2 regions of the Frankia alni ACN14a genome follow, and region 1 is predicted to be linked to the other one. Evidence: riboswitches for the same ligand, from Rfam matches in the RefSeq annotation. Region 1 holds a riboswitch; the other holds the start of a gene.

Evidence for each region. Region 1 has a riboswitch for S-adenosylmethionine ahead of thrC (threonine synthase). Riboswitches for the same ligand answer to the same signal wherever they lie in the genome.
Region 2: another riboswitch for S-adenosylmethionine. It lies ahead of FRAAL_RS18565 (aminotransferase class V-fold PLP-dependent enzyme); the one in region 1 lies ahead of thrC (threonine synthase).

The regions. Positions count from the first base shown of each region.
Region 1 is NC_008278.1:7,301,703-7,309,859, reverse strand. Features, by position in the region: gene FRAAL_RS29265 (Uma2 family endonuclease) at 1-271, opposite strand, end outside; gene groL (chaperonin GroEL) at 1,080-2,702, opposite strand; gene thrC (threonine synthase) at 3,102-4,379, opposite strand; SAM riboswitch class I at 4,388-4,503, opposite strand; gene FRAAL_RS29250 (HAD hydrolase family protein) at 4,785-5,582, shown strand; gene FRAAL_RS29245 (alpha,alpha-trehalose-phosphate synthase (UDP-forming)) at 5,907-7,406, shown strand; gene otsB (trehalose-phosphatase) at 7,384-8,157, opposite strand, start outside.
Region 2 is NC_008278.1:4,603,913-4,612,069, reverse strand. Features, by position in the region: gene FRAAL_RS18570 (class I SAM-dependent methyltransferase) at 120-1,016, shown strand; gene FRAAL_RS18565 (aminotransferase class V-fold PLP-dependent enzyme) at 1,140-2,708, opposite strand; SAM riboswitch class IV at 2,756-2,870, opposite strand; gene FRAAL_RS18560 (cold shock domain-containing protein) at 3,076-3,339, opposite strand; gene FRAAL_RS18555 (DUF1634 domain-containing protein) at 3,547-3,987, opposite strand; gene FRAAL_RS18550 (sulfite exporter TauE/SafE family protein) at 3,984-4,889, opposite strand; gene FRAAL_RS18545 (universal stress protein) at 4,978-5,880, opposite strand; gene FRAAL_RS18540 (alpha/beta hydrolase) at 6,278-7,414, opposite strand; gene FRAAL_RS18535 (TetR/AcrR family transcriptional regulator) at 7,630-8,157, shown strand, end outside.

The DNA of each region.
Region 1 (8,157 bases):
CGAGCAGGGATCGCTCCGACAGTTCCACCCCGACGCCGGCGGGCAGGACGTGGGCGCCGGAGGTCGCCGCCCGCGTCAGCAACCGGGTCAGCCGGCTGGTCACCCGGGCGCGCAGGGGGGTCGGCCACGGGCGCAGGAGGCACAGCCCGTCGAGCAGCTCCAGCCGGGCATCGTCATACCCGCCGGTATCCAGGTCCTCGACCATGACCGGAGGCGCGGGCACGGTCACTGACGGGCGGTGGGAGCGGGACTGCGCGGGTGCCTGGACCACGTGTCCATGGTGCCCCGCCGTGGCGGTCCTGTCGAAAGGCCGGCTGCGTTAATTGTCCGTGTCGTGCAAATAGTCGAGCTCTAACCGGCCCCACCGCGAATTGTTGAAAAGAAGTGACATAAAGCTCTTGTCGGCCCCAATACCGGGTGGTAACTTGATCGCCGTTGCTGGTGGCCGAGGATCTTTCTTGGCGCAAGGCCGTCTTTGGGGGCACCTCCCGGCGTTCGCTCCGTCCCGAGTGGCGCCGCTCCCAGGCCGATGAGCCCGCCTCCGCGGAACCTCCCGTCCGCGGAGGCGGCGCCTTCCCCCGTGAATCGCCTTCGGCGATTCACGGGGACCCCTGGCCCAGGGCACCGTTCGGGGTCTTCGTCAGATCGCCTTCGGCGATCTTCCTGGGGGAGCCGTTGGGGCCTTCGGCGATTCACGGGGACCCCTGGCCCAGGGCACCGTTCGGGGTGTCCGTCAGATCGCCTTCGGCGATCTTCCTGGGCCGGTCAAGCTCGACGAAAAGCCGGAGATGTCGGCTTTGCCGTGCGAGTGTCGATGGTGCACACTTTCAGTGTGACGCACGACTCTGATATTCATCACCCCAATAAAGGGGTATTGCGGCATTGACGTGGCGTCGGAACGGGTGGAGGTCTGCGCGGTAGTCCGCCCACAGGCCGAGTGGACTGCTGCGCCTTCGTGCGGGTACGGCGCACGGCGGGCGACGGGGAACGGCGAAAGGCGGCCCCGTGAGCCGGAGCCGCCTTCGTCGTGACGGTGGTGCTGATCCAGCGCGTGCGCTGGGTGACGCGGAGGAGCTGGACTAGAAGTCCATCTCGCCGCCGCCGCCGGGGACGGCCGGGGCCGGGTTCTTCTCCGGCTTGTCGGCGATGACGGCCTCGGTGGTGAGGAAGAGGCCGGCGATGGAGGCGGCGTTCTGCAGGGCGGAGCGGGTGACCTTGGCGGGGTCGATGATGCCGGTGGCGATGAGGTCGACGTACTCGCCGGTGGCGGCGTTGAGGCCGTGGCCGGTGGGCAGGTTGCGGACCTTGTCGACCACGACGCCGCCCTCGAGACCGCTGTTGAACGCGATCTGCTTGATCGGTGCCTCGAGCGCGAGGCGGACGATGTTCGCGCCGGTGGCCTCGTCGCCGGAGAGGTCGAGCTTCTCGAAGGCGGTGATCGAGGCCTGGAGCAGCGCGACGCCACCGCCGGCGACGATGCCTTCCTCGACGGCGGCCTTGGCGTTGGACACCGCGTCCTCGATGCGGTGCTTCTTCTCCTTCAGCTCGACCTCGGTGGCCGCGCCGACCTTGATGACCGCGACACCACCGGCGAGCTTCGCCAGCCGCTCCTGGAGCTTCTCCCGGTCGTAGTCGGAGTCGGACTTGTCGATCTCGTTGCGGATCTGGCTGACCCGGCCGGCGATCTGGTCGGGGTCACCGGAGCCCTCGACGACCGTCGTCTCGTCCTTCGTCACCACGATCTTCCGGGCGCGGCCCAACAGGTCCAGCGAGGTGCTCTCCAGCTTCAGACCGACGTCCTCGGAGATGACCTGACCGCCGGTGAGGATCGCGATGTCACCGAGGATCGCCTTACGGCGGTCACCGAAGCCGGGGGCCTTGACCGCGACGCTCTTGAACGTGCCGCGGATCTTGTTGACGACGAGGGTCGCCAACGCCTCACCCTCGACGTCCTCGGAGATGATGACCAGCGGCTTGCTGGTCTGCATGACCTTCTCCAGCAGGGGGAGGAGGTCCTTCACCGCGGCGATCTTGCTGTTGACGATGAGGATGTAGGGGTCGTCGAGGACGGCTTCCTGACGGTCGGCGTCGGTGACGAAGTAGGGGGAGATGTAGCCCTTGTCGAAGCGCATGCCCTCGGTGAGCTCGAGTTCGAGGCCGAAGGTGTTGCTTTCCTCGACGGTGACGACGCCTTCCTTGCCGACCTTGTCCAGCGCCTCGGCGATCAGGCCGCCGATCGCGGAGTCACCGGCGGAGATCGAGGCGGTCGAGGCGATCTGCTCCTTGGTCTCGACCTCCTTGGCCTGCTTCGACAGCTCCTCGGAGACCCGCTCGACGGCGACCTCGATGCCCTTCTTCAGGCCCAGGGGGTTCGCACCGGCGGCCACGTTGCGCAGACCCTCACGCACCAGGGCCTGGGCCAGGATCGTCGCGGTGGTGGTGCCGTCACCCGCGACGTCGTTGGTCTTCTTCGCGACTTCCTTGACGAGCTCCGCACCGATCTTCTCGTACGGGTCCTCGAGCTCGATCTCCTTGGCGATGCTCACACCGTCGTTGGTGATCGTGGGGACGCCCCACTTCTTCTCCAGAACGACGTTGCGACCCTTCGGACCGAGCGTGACCTTGACCGCATCGGCCAGCTGGTTCATGCCGCGCTCCAGGCCGCGCCGAGCCTCCTCATCGAAGGCAATGATCTTCGGCATGGTTTCTGGGTCCTCCCAGTGGGATGGCAGGTTCGATGGCCTGGCCACAACGACGCCCGCGACGGACGGCTCCCGCCGGCTCCGACCTCGGTGCAACCACCGTGGACGCCGGGCGGAACGGGCAGCCTCGCCGTTTCAGCCTTGGCACTCCCTAGGTGAGAGTGCCAAGTCCTGTTTAGCACTCGGCATGGGAGAGTGCAAGCTCGCCGCCGCTTCTCCGTGTTGCGCACCGCGGCCTCCACGGCCCGCTGCGCGACCGGGCGCGGCACGGCGACGCCCCCGGTCAGGCCGCGTGGCAGGGCCGCGACGCGCCGGCTGCCGGCCCGGTGTCGGCCAGCCGACAGGCCGCGGCATCGGCGCCGGGCGCCGGGGCGGTCAGTGTCGCCGAGGCCGGCGGGGTCAGTCGTCGCCGAGGCCGGCGGCCTCGAAGGCACGCAGCGACGGCTTGATGGTGGCCGTCGGGCCGCCGGTCTCGACCAGCGGGTCGAGGGTCTTCAGCCCGTCGCCGGTGTTGTAGATGACGGTCTCGGCGGCCGGGTCGAGCAGACCCTCGCGCAGCAGGCGGCGCAGGTTCGCGACCGTGACGCCGCCGGCGGTCTCGCCGAAGATGCCCTCGGTACGGGCCAGCAGCCGCATGCCCTCGAGGATCTCGTCGTCGCTGACGTCCGTGATCGCACCGCCGGTGCGGCGGGCGACGTCGAGGGCGTACGGGCCGTCGGCCGGGTTGCCGATGGACAGCGACTTGGCGATCGTCGACGGTCGCACCGGGGCAACCGTGTCGACCCCGCGGGCGAACGCCGCGGCCACCGGGTTGCAGCCGGCGGCCTGCGCGCCGAAGACCCGGTACGGCGTCGGCTCCACCAGGCCCAGCTTGCCGAGCTCGCCGAACGCCTTGTCGACCTTGGTCAGCAGGGAGCCGGACGCGATCGGCACGACGACCTGCTCGGGAAGCCGCCAGCCGAGCTGCTCGGCGACCTCGTAACCCAGCGTCTTGGAGCCCTCGGCGTAGAACGGGCGGACGTTGACGTTGACGAACGCCCACTCGTACTCGCCGGCCAGCTCGCTGCACAGCCGGTTGACATCGTCGTAGTTGCCCTGGATCGCGACGAGGGTCCCGCCGTACACGCCGGTGGAGACGGTCTTGCCGGCCTCCAGGTCGTGCGGCACCAGCACCACCGAGCGCAGCCCGGCCCCGGCGGCGTGCGCGGCCACGGACTGGGCGAGGTTGCCGGTCGAGGCGCAGGCCACCGTGGTGAAGCCGAGCTCGCGGGCGGCGCTCAGCGCCACCGAGACGACGCGGTCCTTGAACGAGTGCGTCGGGTTGGCGCTGTCGTCCTTGACGTAGAGGGTCTTCATCCCCAGCTCGGCGGCCAGGCGCGGGGCCGGGCGCAGCGGCGTCCAGCCGGCGCCGAGCGACACCCGGCGCGCCGGGTCGTGCCCCGCGGGCAGCAGGCCGACGTAGCGCCACAGGTTGGCCGGCCCACGCTCGATGGACTCCCGGGTGACCCGGCCGAGCAGGTCGGGGTCGTAGGAGATCTCCAGCGGGGCGAAGCACTCCACGCACACGTGGGACGGGGAGAGGGGGTAGGTGGCGCCGCAGTGGCGACAGGACAGTCCGACCGCGGGGTTCGCGACGTCGAGGGCGGGAGTGTCGGCACGCTCGGGCGCGAGAGTCATGAAGAAGCTCCTCATCTTTCCCGGGGCAACCTGCCACGGGTCGGAATTAGCACCTGCCACGCATCGGATGCGGGTGGTTGCCGGGGCTTCACTGGGCCGTTCCCTCTGCCCCTCTGGATGAGCCAGATGAAGTTGTCTGTCCGTACTGTAGACCGAGTGCCGGAGATCGTGCACCGGTGTTTCGTGGTTCACGCTCATGAGATCGTGTTTCGTCGGGTGCGGCCCGCCGCGGCCCCACAATGTTCATCGACGTTCCTCGGCGCCCCGGGCACGGTCACCGGGGCCGGGCACGTCCACCGGCACCGGGAACGCCGGACCGCGTCCGGCGACCGCCGCTCGCGCCCGGTGCCCGGGCGGTCGGTGCCGGCGGGCCGACCCACCTTGCAGACCAGGGAGTCCGTGACAGTGAGTATTCGCGTCGTCTACACCGATCTCGACGGCACGATGGTCGGCCCGAAGGGCTGCTTCTTCCGCGCCGAGGGCGGGGCGATCACCCTGGACCCGGCGCAGGCGCTCGCCGAGCTGCACGCGGCCGGCATCGCGCTGGTGCTGGTCAGCGGCCGCACTCGGCCCCAGCTCGTCGAGGCGGCGCAGATCTTCGGCGCGGACGGCTTCATCGGGGAGCTCGGCGCCATCGTCGGCTGGAACGACGGGCGGGACAGCGAGATCCTGCGCGGCGCCATGCCGCCGGACTTCGACCAGGTCCCCGCGTCGCTGCTCGACCGGCTGATCGAGAACTACCCGGGCCGCCTGGAGCTGCACACCCCCTGGCACGCCGGCCGCGAGGTCGACGTCATGCTCCGCGGTCGCATCGACGTCCCCGAGGTCGACGGCTGGCTCGCCGAGACCGGTTTCGCCTGGTTGAGCATGCGTGACAACGGTCTGATCTCGCCCGCCCACATGCCCGGGCTGGGCGTCGCGCCGCACGTCTACCACCTCGTCCCCGACGGGGTGGGCAAGGGCGACGCGGTGGCCTACGACCTCAAACGGCGCGGCGTGTCCCCGGCCGAGGCGATCGCGATCGGCGACTCGGCCAGCGACCTGGCGATGGCCCCGCATGTCGGCCGCATGCACCTGGTCGCCAACGCGCTTCGCCACCCCGACATCACCGCCCTGCTCGAGCGGTACGACAACGTCACCGTCGAGGCGGGCACGGTCGGCGCGGGGTGGGCGAGCGCCGTGCGCACGGCCGTCGCCGCCTGACCCGCTCGCCGGCAGCGCCCCTCCTGTTCCAGGCGCGTTCGCAGGCGGTTCGATGCTGGTTCACGGCCGGTCCGACGCTGGTTCACGGCCGGTCCGACGCCGGTTCAGGGAGGGTTCGCCCGGTGTTGGCCGACCGGACGGTGTTCGGACACCGGACGGACGATCTCCGGCCATATCCGCCGGAATCCGCGCCGGATGGCCGCGGTGTGGCCGGCGGTCCGGCCTGGAAGGCCGCCCGGATGGCCTACCCTCCGCAGTGTGCAGCGGACGCGGGAAGCCGAGCAGGGCACGTCGGGGGGTCCTTCACCGCTGGGGACGGCGCGGGTGCTGGTCGCCTCCAACCGGGGGCCGGTCGCCTTCGCCACCGGTGACAGCGGGGAGCTGGTGCTGCGCCGGGGGGCGGGCGGGCTGGTCAGCGGTCTGGGGCAGGCGGCGGCCGACGCCCCGCCCGACGCCCTGCCGATGGTCTGGGTGTGCGCCGCGCTCGGCGACGCCGACCGGCGCGCCGTGCGCGCCGCACCGGCCGGCCGGCTCGACCTCGCCGGCCACGACACCGGCGGCACGGCCGTGCGGATGCTCGACGTCGACCGGGTCGTGTTCGACCGGGCCTACAACGCGGTCGCGAACCGCATCCTGTGGTTCATCCAGCACCTGCTCTACGCCCCGGCCTCGCAGCCGGTGTTCGACCCGTCGTTCCGCCGCGACTGGGCGGCCTACGAGGCGTACAACGCGATGTTCGCCGAGGCGCTGGCGCACGAGGCCGCTCCGGGCGCCTCGGTGCTCGTCCAGGACTACCACCTGACCCTCGTCCCCGGGCAGCTGCGCCGGCTGCGCCCGGACCTGCGCATCGGCCACTTCAGCCACACCCCGTGGGCGCCGCCGGAGTACTTCCGGATGCTGCCCGACGACGTCGGCGAGCAGATCCTGCGCGGCATGCTCGGCGCCGACCGGCTGGGGTTCCTCACCGACGCGTGGGCCGACGCCTTCACCGAGTGCGCCCGCGGTCTGCTCGGTGTGCGGGTCGAGGGACGCTCGATCACGGTGGCGCCGCCCGCCGGGGCGGCGGGAGCCGGGCACACGGTGCGCATCGGCGTGCACCCGCTCGGCGTCGACGCCGACGAGCTGCGCGACCGGGCCGACGCGTCCGACGTCGCCGCCCGGGCCGCGGAGCTCGTCGAGCTGGCCGAGGGCAGGCGCCTGATCGTCCGGGTCGACCGCACCGAGCTGTCCAAGAACATCGTGCGCGGCCTCGCCGCCTACCGCGAGCTGCTGCGGACCCGCCCGGAGTGGCGCGGCAAGGTGATGCACCTCGTCTGCGCCTACCCGTCGCGGCACGACCTGCCGGAGTACCGCGAGTACACGGCCGCGGTGCAGCGGCTCGCCGCGGAGATCGAGGACGAGTTCGCCACCGACACGTGGCTGCCGCTGCGGTTGGAGATCACCGACGACTACCCGCGGTCGATCGCCGCGCTCTCGCTGGCCGAGGTGCTCGTCGTCAACCCGATCCGGGACGGGATGAACCTCGTCGCGAAGGAGGGGCCGGTCGTGTCGCGGCGCGACGCCGTGCTGGTGCTGTCCCGGGAGGCGGGGGCCTGCGCGGAGATGGGCAGGGCTGCGCTGGTGATCAACCCGTTCGACATCCAGGCGACGGCGCAGGCCCTGCACGCGGCGCTGACGATGCCCGCGGCCGACCGCCGGCGCCGCGCCGGCGAGCTCGCCGCCGTGGCGGGCCGGCTGCCACCGCGGGTCTGGTTCACCGACCAGCTCGACGCCCTCGCCGCCGACCGCCCCGACGCACCGATCAGCCGCCGAGACGCTCGATGAGCACCTCCAGCAGCGCGACCATGCCCGCGGGACCGCCGACGACCAGGTCGGCGCGCTCCCGCAACACGGCGGGGACCTCGGGGCTGTCGCTGCACACCGAGATGCCGGGCAGCCCGCCCGCCCGCATCTCGTCGACGGCGGAGAAGGCGGGCAGGTCGCCGTAGTCGTCCCCGGCGACGAGCACCGAGCGTGCTCCGCGGGCGGCGACGAGCTCGCGCAGCGCGCCCCCCTTGTCGTGGCCGGGCGGGCGCAGCTCCAGCACCTTCTTGCCGGGGGCGGCCTCCAGCCCGTGCTCCTCGGCCAGCGTCGTCAGCGCCGGGGCGAGCGCGGCCAGCGCCGCGTCCGGGTCGGCGGTGCGGCGCACGTGCACGACGAGCGCCTGGTGCTTGTCCTCGACGACCGTGCCGGCGGGGGCGTCGCGCAGCAGCTCGGGCAGCGCGGCGCGGACGGCGGCCACGCCCGGCAACGGCTCCGGGCTGGTGATCGCCCGGGACTGCGAATCCCACCGCTGCAGTCCGTACTGGCCGAGGATGACCAGCTCGCCGAGGTCGGAAAGCTTCTCCAGCCCGGTCAGCTCCAGCAGCGCGTCGACCGGCCGCCCGGTGATGATTGCCAGCGTGCCCACCGCGCGGGAGATGCGGCGCAGTGCCTCGATCGCCCCGGGTGCGGGGACGGCGTCGGCCGGGCGGGCGACGATCGGGGAGAGCGTGCCGTCGTAGTCGAGGGCGATCAGCGCGCGGTCGGGCGCGGT
Region 2 (8,157 bases), 2.7 Mb from region 1:
CTAGCATCCTACCAAGCGGCCACCCGAATCGATCGACGTGCGCTCGCGCGCTGAGGCCCATCCGCGCGGTGAAGCACTACACCGGGCGCCGCCGCAGACGGATCGTCGAGAGGAGCGGCATGATGACCAACGGGCTGCGAACCGCGGAGCCGGACAGCACGGCGGTGCGGGTCGCGTTGTGGCGGGCTGTCCACGTCCAGGCCGACCCGCCGCCGCACGTGTTCGAGGACGAGCTCGGCCTGCGGCTGGCGGCCCCGGCCGACGGATGGCCGCGCCGCCCGGACATGGACCCCTCCACCACCCGCCGCACCCGGGCCTCCATCGTGGCGCGGGCACGTGTCATCGAGGATCTGGTCGTCGAGCAGGCCGGCCTCGGCGTCGACCAGTACGTCATCCTCGGTGCCGGCCTGGACACCTTCGCCCAACGTCGGCCGCAGCTCGCCGCCGGCATGCGGGTGTTCGAGGTCGACCGGCCGGGTCCGCAGGAGTGGAAGCGGCGGCGGCTGACCGAGCTCGGTTTCGGCGTCCCGCCCTGGTTGCGGTTCGTGCCCGTGGACTTCGAGGCGGGCGAGTCGTGGTGGCAGGGCCTGGTGGGCGCCGGTTTCGACGCGGGTCGCCCGGCGGTGGTCGCCTCCGCCGGCGTCGTCATGTACCTCACCAGGGACGCGACCGCGGCCACGCTGCGCCAGGTCGCGGCCCTTGCCCCCGGCTCCACCCTGGCCATGTCGTTCATGCTGCCGCTGGAGCTCGTCGAACCGGCGGAACGTCCCGTGCGGGAGGCGACCGAGCGCGCCGCGCGTGCCGCCGGCACGCCCTTCATCAGCTTCTTCGTTCCGGAGGAGATGCTGGCGCTGGCCCGCGACGCCGGCCTGAGCGGCGCACGGCACGTGTCGGCGGCGAGCCTCGCCCGCCGCTACTTCGCCGGCAGGTCGGACGGACTCGTCCCGTCCAGCGCCGAGGAGCTGCTGGTGGCGGTCACCCAGGAGCCCGACCCGGAGGCCCGGGCCTCGGCGTGACCCGGCGCATGGTGGGCGAGCCGCCAACCGCCCGGGAGCGTCCGACCGGGAGCGTCCGCCAGGCCCCGGACGGACGGTGGCCCTGACCGCCCGGAGCCGGCCGGCGCCGGGTCGCCGAGGTCGTCAGGTCCCGCAGGGCGCGGCCGGGAGGTCGTGGACGGCCGCGGCCGCGTACTCCTCGGCCCAGTCCGGCAGCCGCCGATCGTCCGGGGTCGGCTGCCACTGCCCGTCGCGCAGGGCGTAGCCCCAGCCGGGCCCGACCCGCAGGTACCGTGCCACCGCGGCGATCAGTCGATCGATGTGGTGGGCGGTCGTGCCCACGCCGATGCTGGCGCGCAGCGCCCCGCCCGGCGCACCCAGCCGAGCCAGCAGCGGGTGCGCGCAGAATCGGCCGGCGCGCACCCCGATGCCGTGCTCGGCCGACAGGTACGCCGACACCCGGGCCGGGTCGTGCCCGGGCAACGAGAACGTGACGACGCCGACCGCGTCCTGCCAGGCGCCGTCACCGGTACGCCGGCCGCCAGTGCTGTTCGGGATGGTCTCGGGGTCGGACCAGATGCGGTGGATCACGACACCGTCGAGCCCGTCGAGCCCGTCGAGCAGCCGCGCGCGCAGGCCCGCCTCGTGGCGTTCCCAGGCGCCCGGGGGGAGCGCGGCGAGCGTGCGGCACGCGGCGGCGATCGCGGTCGCGCCGGCGAGGTTGGGGGTGCCGGCCTCGTGCCGGGCCGCGCCGGTGGCCCAGTCGACGGCGTCGGTGCTCACCTCGCGGACGGCGCCGCCGCCGGCCAGGTAGGGGGGCGCGGCGTCGAGCCAGTCGGCCCGCCCAACCAGCACTCCTGCGCCGAACGGCGCGTACAGCTTGTGCCCGGAGAACGCCAGGTAGTCGACGTCGTCAGCGGCCATGTCGAGGCGCCGGTGCGGGGCGAGCTGGGCGGCGTCGACGAAGATGCGTGCGCCGGCGCGGTGGGCCAGGCGGGCGAGCCGGGCCAGCGGGGGCGTCTCCCCGGTGACGTTGGAGGCACCGGTCACCGCGAGCAGGGCCGTCGGCGCGGCCCTCAGCTCGGCCTCGAGCGCGGCGAGGCTCTCGGCCAGGGTCGACCGGGCGGCAACGGTCCGGTAGCCCGCGCGGGCGCGCCAGGGCAGCAGGTTCGCGTGATGCTCCACGTCGAACACGACGACCCCGCCGGCCACGTCGGCGGCGGGCAGGCACCGGGCGAGCAGGTTCACGGCATCGGTGGTGTTGCGGGTGAACACGGTGAGGTCACCGTCGCGGGCGCCGACGAACTGGGCGACGTCGCGCCGGGCGCCCTCGTAGAGGGTCGTGCACACCTGGGAGGCGAAGCCGGCGCCGCGGTGCACGCTCGCCGAGTAGGGCAGCAGCCGGGCGACGTGCTCGGCCACCGTGGTCAGGCACGGCGCGCTCGCCGCGTGGTCGAGGTTGACGTACTCCGCCCAGCCGCCGCCCACCAGCGGCACGCCCAGCCCCGCTCCCTGCACCGCCAGCAGCGCACCGGGCGGGTCACCCTGCACCCGATGGGCGTCCGAAAGTTCGGCGGCGCCCGTGAGCTCGTGATCCTTGAGCTCGTGACCCGCGGGCTCGTGACCCGCGGGCTCGCCGCCGGTGGGTGCCCGGCCGATCCGCTGCCCGGTCGGCTGGTCGGGGCAGGCCTGCCGGGCAGGGGACGGGGACACGGCAGAGATGATCGACGTCATCATCGCTCCTGGTAGGACCCTCACAGGGTCGGCACTTGCCGTCGGCGGGGTTGCCGCGGCCTCGTCACCACCCGGGGCACCCCGCTGCATAAGGAGGGTTGCCGGCCAGCAAGCCGGGGCTGAACGCTGGCACTCAAGACGTGGGAGAAACCTTAGCAAAGCTCGGAATCACGTGGGCGTCCGCGGCGCTGCCGTCGCGGCGGTGCGTCTGCTGGCGAAAGGCGGTGAGTATTGCGGCGTGCCCACCACGAGCGCGTAGGCCGCTGAAGGCCCGCGACCCCCACGTAAGGCCGGGCCAGACAACCAGGTCCGTTTCAGGGGGCGGTTCGCGGCGCGTCGTGCACGGTCACGCCTTCTCGGCGGCCTGCGACCCCGTCCCGGGCCACACGGTGAGCGCCCGGAACCGGTAGCCGTCCTGGTTGGCAACCGGCTCCCAGCGGAACGTCACCTGCCTGCCCGCGACGAGGTCCCGGTAGCCGTCCATCTCGATCATCGAGTAGTGGACCCAGCAGCCGCCCGGGACTTCCGGCGCGTCGATCACGCCCCAGCCCCGCTCGGCGTCGTAGGTGCGCACCACGCCGCGGGTCGCCGCGGGGCCTTCGTCGGTCACGGCGATCACGATGCTCGTCCCACCCGCGGCTGTCGATGGAATTTCGCCGTCGCCGCGCGGGAGGATCGGCGATGGACATCCGGTCGGCCGGCAGGCGCATCGGCCTGCCGGCTGGACGCGGCCGCGTCCAGCCGCGTGGACTGTCCCTCAGACACGCGCACATCGCGTCGCCGACGCTCCAGCGGCGCCGGCTGAGCGTCCGCCGCGCTACTCGGCGGCGCCGAGGGCACCGGCGAGGACGAGCAGTAGCAGCACGACGACGGCTGCGCCGACCAGCCACCCCCGGCGCGCCCGCAACCAGGCGAGTCCGGCCGCGATCACGCCGGCGGCCGGCGTCGCCGCCAGGACGATCGTGCCGAGCAGGATGACCGCGCCGGCCCGCCCGTGGCGCAGCCCGCCACTGAGGTCGGTCAGCCGCATCGCCGCGTCGGCGCCGAGGGGATCCCCGCCCGGGCCGTGCAGCCAGCTCGCGCCGCCCTGGGCGACGGCGAGTGTGAGCCCGGCGAGCACCAGCGCGGCTCCGAGCGCCCCACCGATCCGCAGCACCAGCGCGACCTGACGGGCACCCGCCTCGGGTGCCCCCGCCGGCGACGTCGGCTCCGACGCCCGGCCGGTGGACCGCCGGTCAGGCGATTGGAGCGCCCTCACGCGAGGCCCCGCAGCAGCATCTGGACGCTGATGACGAGCAGGACAACGAGGAAGATCACTCGCAACGCCCCGACGGGTACCACCGCCAGCAGCCGCGACCCGAGGTGCGCGCCCACGACGGTCCCGAGCGCCACCGCGCCGGCCAGGGCCGGCACGACGTCGCCCCGCTGCAGGTAGACCACGGCGCTCGCCGCGCCGGTCACCCCGATCATGAGGTTGCTCGTCGCCGTCGAGACCTTGAGCGGTAGCCGCATCGCGAGGTCCATGGCCGGCACCTTCATCGCCCCCGAGCCGATGCCGAGCAGGCCGCTGACCGCTCCGGCGGCGGTCATCATGGTCAGGCCGGTCGCGGTGCGAGTGACCCGGTAGGGACGGACGTCGCGAACGACCGTACCGGCGGCCGTTCGGGTGCCGGCGCCGCTGCCGCTGCTGGTGCCGGTGCTGGTGCTGGTTGCACCGGTTCCGGTTCCGGTGCCGTGCAGGCTCAGGGCGTCGGCGATGCGGTCGTCCGGCACGGCCGCGCCGGCGCGGTCCTGCCGGTTGCGCAGCATCTGCACCGCGCTGAAGGCCAGCACGACCCCGAACACCGTGTACAGCGTGCGGGCGCCGAGATGCCCGGCGAGCAGCGCACCGGCGACGGCGCCGCTCACCGTCGCCACCTCCAGGGTGACCGCGACGCGCAGGTTCGCGAAGCCCTCGTCGAGGTAGCGCGGTGACGCCGCGGCGCTGCCGGCGACCACGGAGATCACCGAGGCGCCGATCGCCAGGCGCACGTCGAGGCCGAAGGCCAGCGTCAGGATCGGCACGACGAAGGTGCCGCCGCCGAGTCCCAGCAGGCTGCCGAGGCAGCCGGACGCCACGCAGACGGCGGTGATGGCGACGATCTCGGCCAACGGGCTCATGGCGCCTCACCAGGTCAGAAGATTAGTTCTGGTACAGAGAATATCTGTACCAGAACTATCCCGCTGGCGCGAGTGACGCATCCCGCTCCTAGCGGATCACGGCGACCGGGCAGGGGGCGTGCGCCACGCACTGGTGGCTGACCGAGCCCAGCAGCAGCTCCGCGAACCCGCCGTGGCCGCGGCTGCCGACGACGAGCACCTGCGCGTCGGCGGCGGCGCGCAGCAGGGCCCGGGCGGCGCTGTCGGCGACGGTCTCCTTGACCACCTGGACCGGCAGGCGGCCTCCCTGCTCGGCGATGATCGTGTTCACGGCGTCGTCGAGGGTGTGCTGCGCCTGCTCGGCGAGCGCGGAGCCGAAGTCCGTGTAGATCCCCAGGTACGCCGGCACGTCGAGATACCAGGCATGTACGGCGCGCAGGGCGGTCTTACGCACGGCGGCGGCCTGCACCGCCCAGCGCAGCGCCCGCAGCGAACCGGCAGACCCGTCGACGCCGACGACCACCGGACGTTCGTCCACCGACGTCGCCGCCGCAGCGGCCGTGTCGGCCGCGCCCGCCGCCGCGCTGGACCGGTCGGCGCCGCCGCGTACCACGACGACGGGCAGCGGTGCGTGGTGGACGACCCCCTGGCACACCGACCCCGCCACCAGCCGGTGCAGCGCGCCGGGCCCGCGCTCGCCGACGACGACGAGCCGCGCTCCGGTCGCGATCCGCAGCAGCTCCGGCACCGGGCTGCCCTCCTCGACGCGTTCGGTCACCGTGACCGCCGGGTCGGGGACGCGCACCGCCGCCACCGTGTCCGCCAGAACCCGCCGCGCGGCCTGCGCCAGCCCCGCACGGTCGGCGACGCCCGCGGTGTCGAAGACCGCGCGCGGCTCCCCCACGGCGTCCCAGACCAGTGCCGCCGTCACCGGCAGGTGGCGCCGCGCACCCTCGTCGACGGCCCAGCGCAGGGCGGCGGCGGACCCCGGCGAGCCGTCGACCCCCACCACGATGCCGTCCGTGCCGCCTGTGCCGTCCGTGCCGCCTGTGCCGCCTGTGCCGCCTGTGCCGCCTGTGCCGCCCGTGCCGTCCGCATCTGGCTGAACTGCCTCCGGCTGAACGACGTCCGACCGACCGTCAGCGTTCGGCTGGCCTGCCCCGTCCGTGCGGCCTGCGGTCTGCGCCATCGTTGCCACCCTTCTCGCCACCGTGATCCCCGACACCGTCCACCATGCCCGTGCTGTGACCTGCGGTGACGCGCCGAACGCCACTCGTGGGAAGGCCGGGTGGCCGGGCCGGGCAGGGCCGGAGGACCCTTGATCCCGATCGTGGTTCTTGCTGCGCGAGGAGGGGTGGCGGTCACCAGCGGCGCTGGCCGGTGACGTGGGTGCGGGGGTGGCGGGGGGGTCAGTGACCGAGCGTGCGGGAGAGGAAGGCGAGGACGGTGGGCATCCGCTCGGCGGTCGGGAACGCGCCACCGTGACCGGCGCCGGGGACGATCGTGACCTCGACGGCCGGCGCGCCGGCGGCCCGTAGCGCCCCGGCGAGCTCGAGGGACTGGCGGTGCGGCACGGTGCAGTCGGCGTCGCCATGCTCGATGAGGAACGGCGGCAGGGGGGCGCGGCCGAGGTAGTTCAGGGGGCTCGCCACCCGGACGAGCTGGGGCGCGGCGGCCACCGTGCGGCCGAGGAAGCGGGACTCCGGCGAGTCGGGGCGGTCGTGCCCGGCGTCGGACGCGGCGCAGCGCTCGTTCGCGCGAAGCTGGTCGTCCATGGAACCGAAGTTGACCGGGCCGTAGAAGTCGACGACGGCCTGCACGGCGCTGGAGACGCCGGGGTTGCCCAGCGCCGGGTCGTCGTACATCGTGACCCCCGGCGTCGTCCCCAGCATGACCGCGAGGTACGCCCCGGCCGACGCCCCGCTCGCCGCGATCCGGTCCGGGTCGAGACCGTGGTCGGCGGCGTGCGCGCGCACCCAGCGCACCGCGGCCTTGACATCCTGGACCGCGGCGGGGAAGCGGGCCTCACCGGAGAGCCGGTAGTTCAGGCTGGCGACGGCATAGCCGGCGCGCACCAGGGATCGGACCACGGGCAGGTCGTCGTGCTTGTCGCCGAGCGCGAACGCGCCGCCGTGGATGGTGATGACCACCGGCAGCCCCGCTTCGGCGCGAGGTGCGCCGGCGGCGGACGGTGTCGCGGCGGCGGTCGGTGCGCCGGCGGCGGTGGGTGCCTCGGGGAGGTAGAGGTCCAGCCGCTGGGCGGGCGACACCCGCGCGTAGGGCACGTCCCGCAGCACCCACATCCCGTCGACCTGGTCGCGTGTCCCGGCCGGGCCACCAACCCGGCCGGGACCGCCGGTCGGCGTCGGCGTTACGGGTTGGGCGGAGTCGTGCCGGGAGCAGGCGGCGACGGCGAGGCCCAGGGCGAGCAGGCCGCCCGTGGCCGCAGCCACAAGGCGGTGCGGGACGTGGTGGATGGCGGCGGTCCTCTCGGGGGCCGGGCGGCGGCTGGCGGTCCGGGCGACGGGCGGGTCGCGTGCCATCATGCCTGCCCGGATAGGGAGGATTGCCGCCAGTCCGGCGCCGGATGGCGGGTCGAGGCGTCGGCGGGATGTGACCGACGCCATGCGGATCCACGGGGCAGTTTTTTCGGTACAGTACGGTACTGTTTTCATGGTCGCGCGGAACCCGTCGGGGGAGCCGGTGACCCGCCCCGGAGTTGTCCGCCGGGCGTTGATCCGAGGGAAGGGGGTGGCAGGCCATTTCGCCACCGGCCGCCACCGGCCGGGGTCGGCCCCGGGACGAGTCCCGCGAGCAGGCGATCCTGGACGCGGCGCTGGATCTGCTCGTCGAGGTCGGCTACGAGCGGATGAGCATGGTCGCCGTCGCGGCCCGGGCCCGGGCCAGCAAGGCGACGATCTACCGTCGATGGTCCTGCAAGGACGAGATGGTCGTGGAGGCGCTGCGTCGGCACGGTCCCGCCGATCACGTCCCCGCGGATACCGGCTGCCTGCGGGACGACGTGGCCGCCGAGGTCCGCCTCATGATCGATACCGCCTCGGGTCCGGGCGGGGCGCTGCTCGTCGGCGTCCTGCGGGCGGCCAGCGAGTCTCCCCGGCTGGCTGCGGTGATCCAGGCCAACATCCTGCAACGCAAGGTGGAGCTCGGTCGCTGCCTGCTCGAGCGGGCGGCGCAGCGGGGGGAACTGCTCGCGAAGACCGAACCCGCGGTGCTTGTCGAGGTCATCCTCGCGATGATCTTTACTCGCCTGCTCGTCACGGGGGAGCCG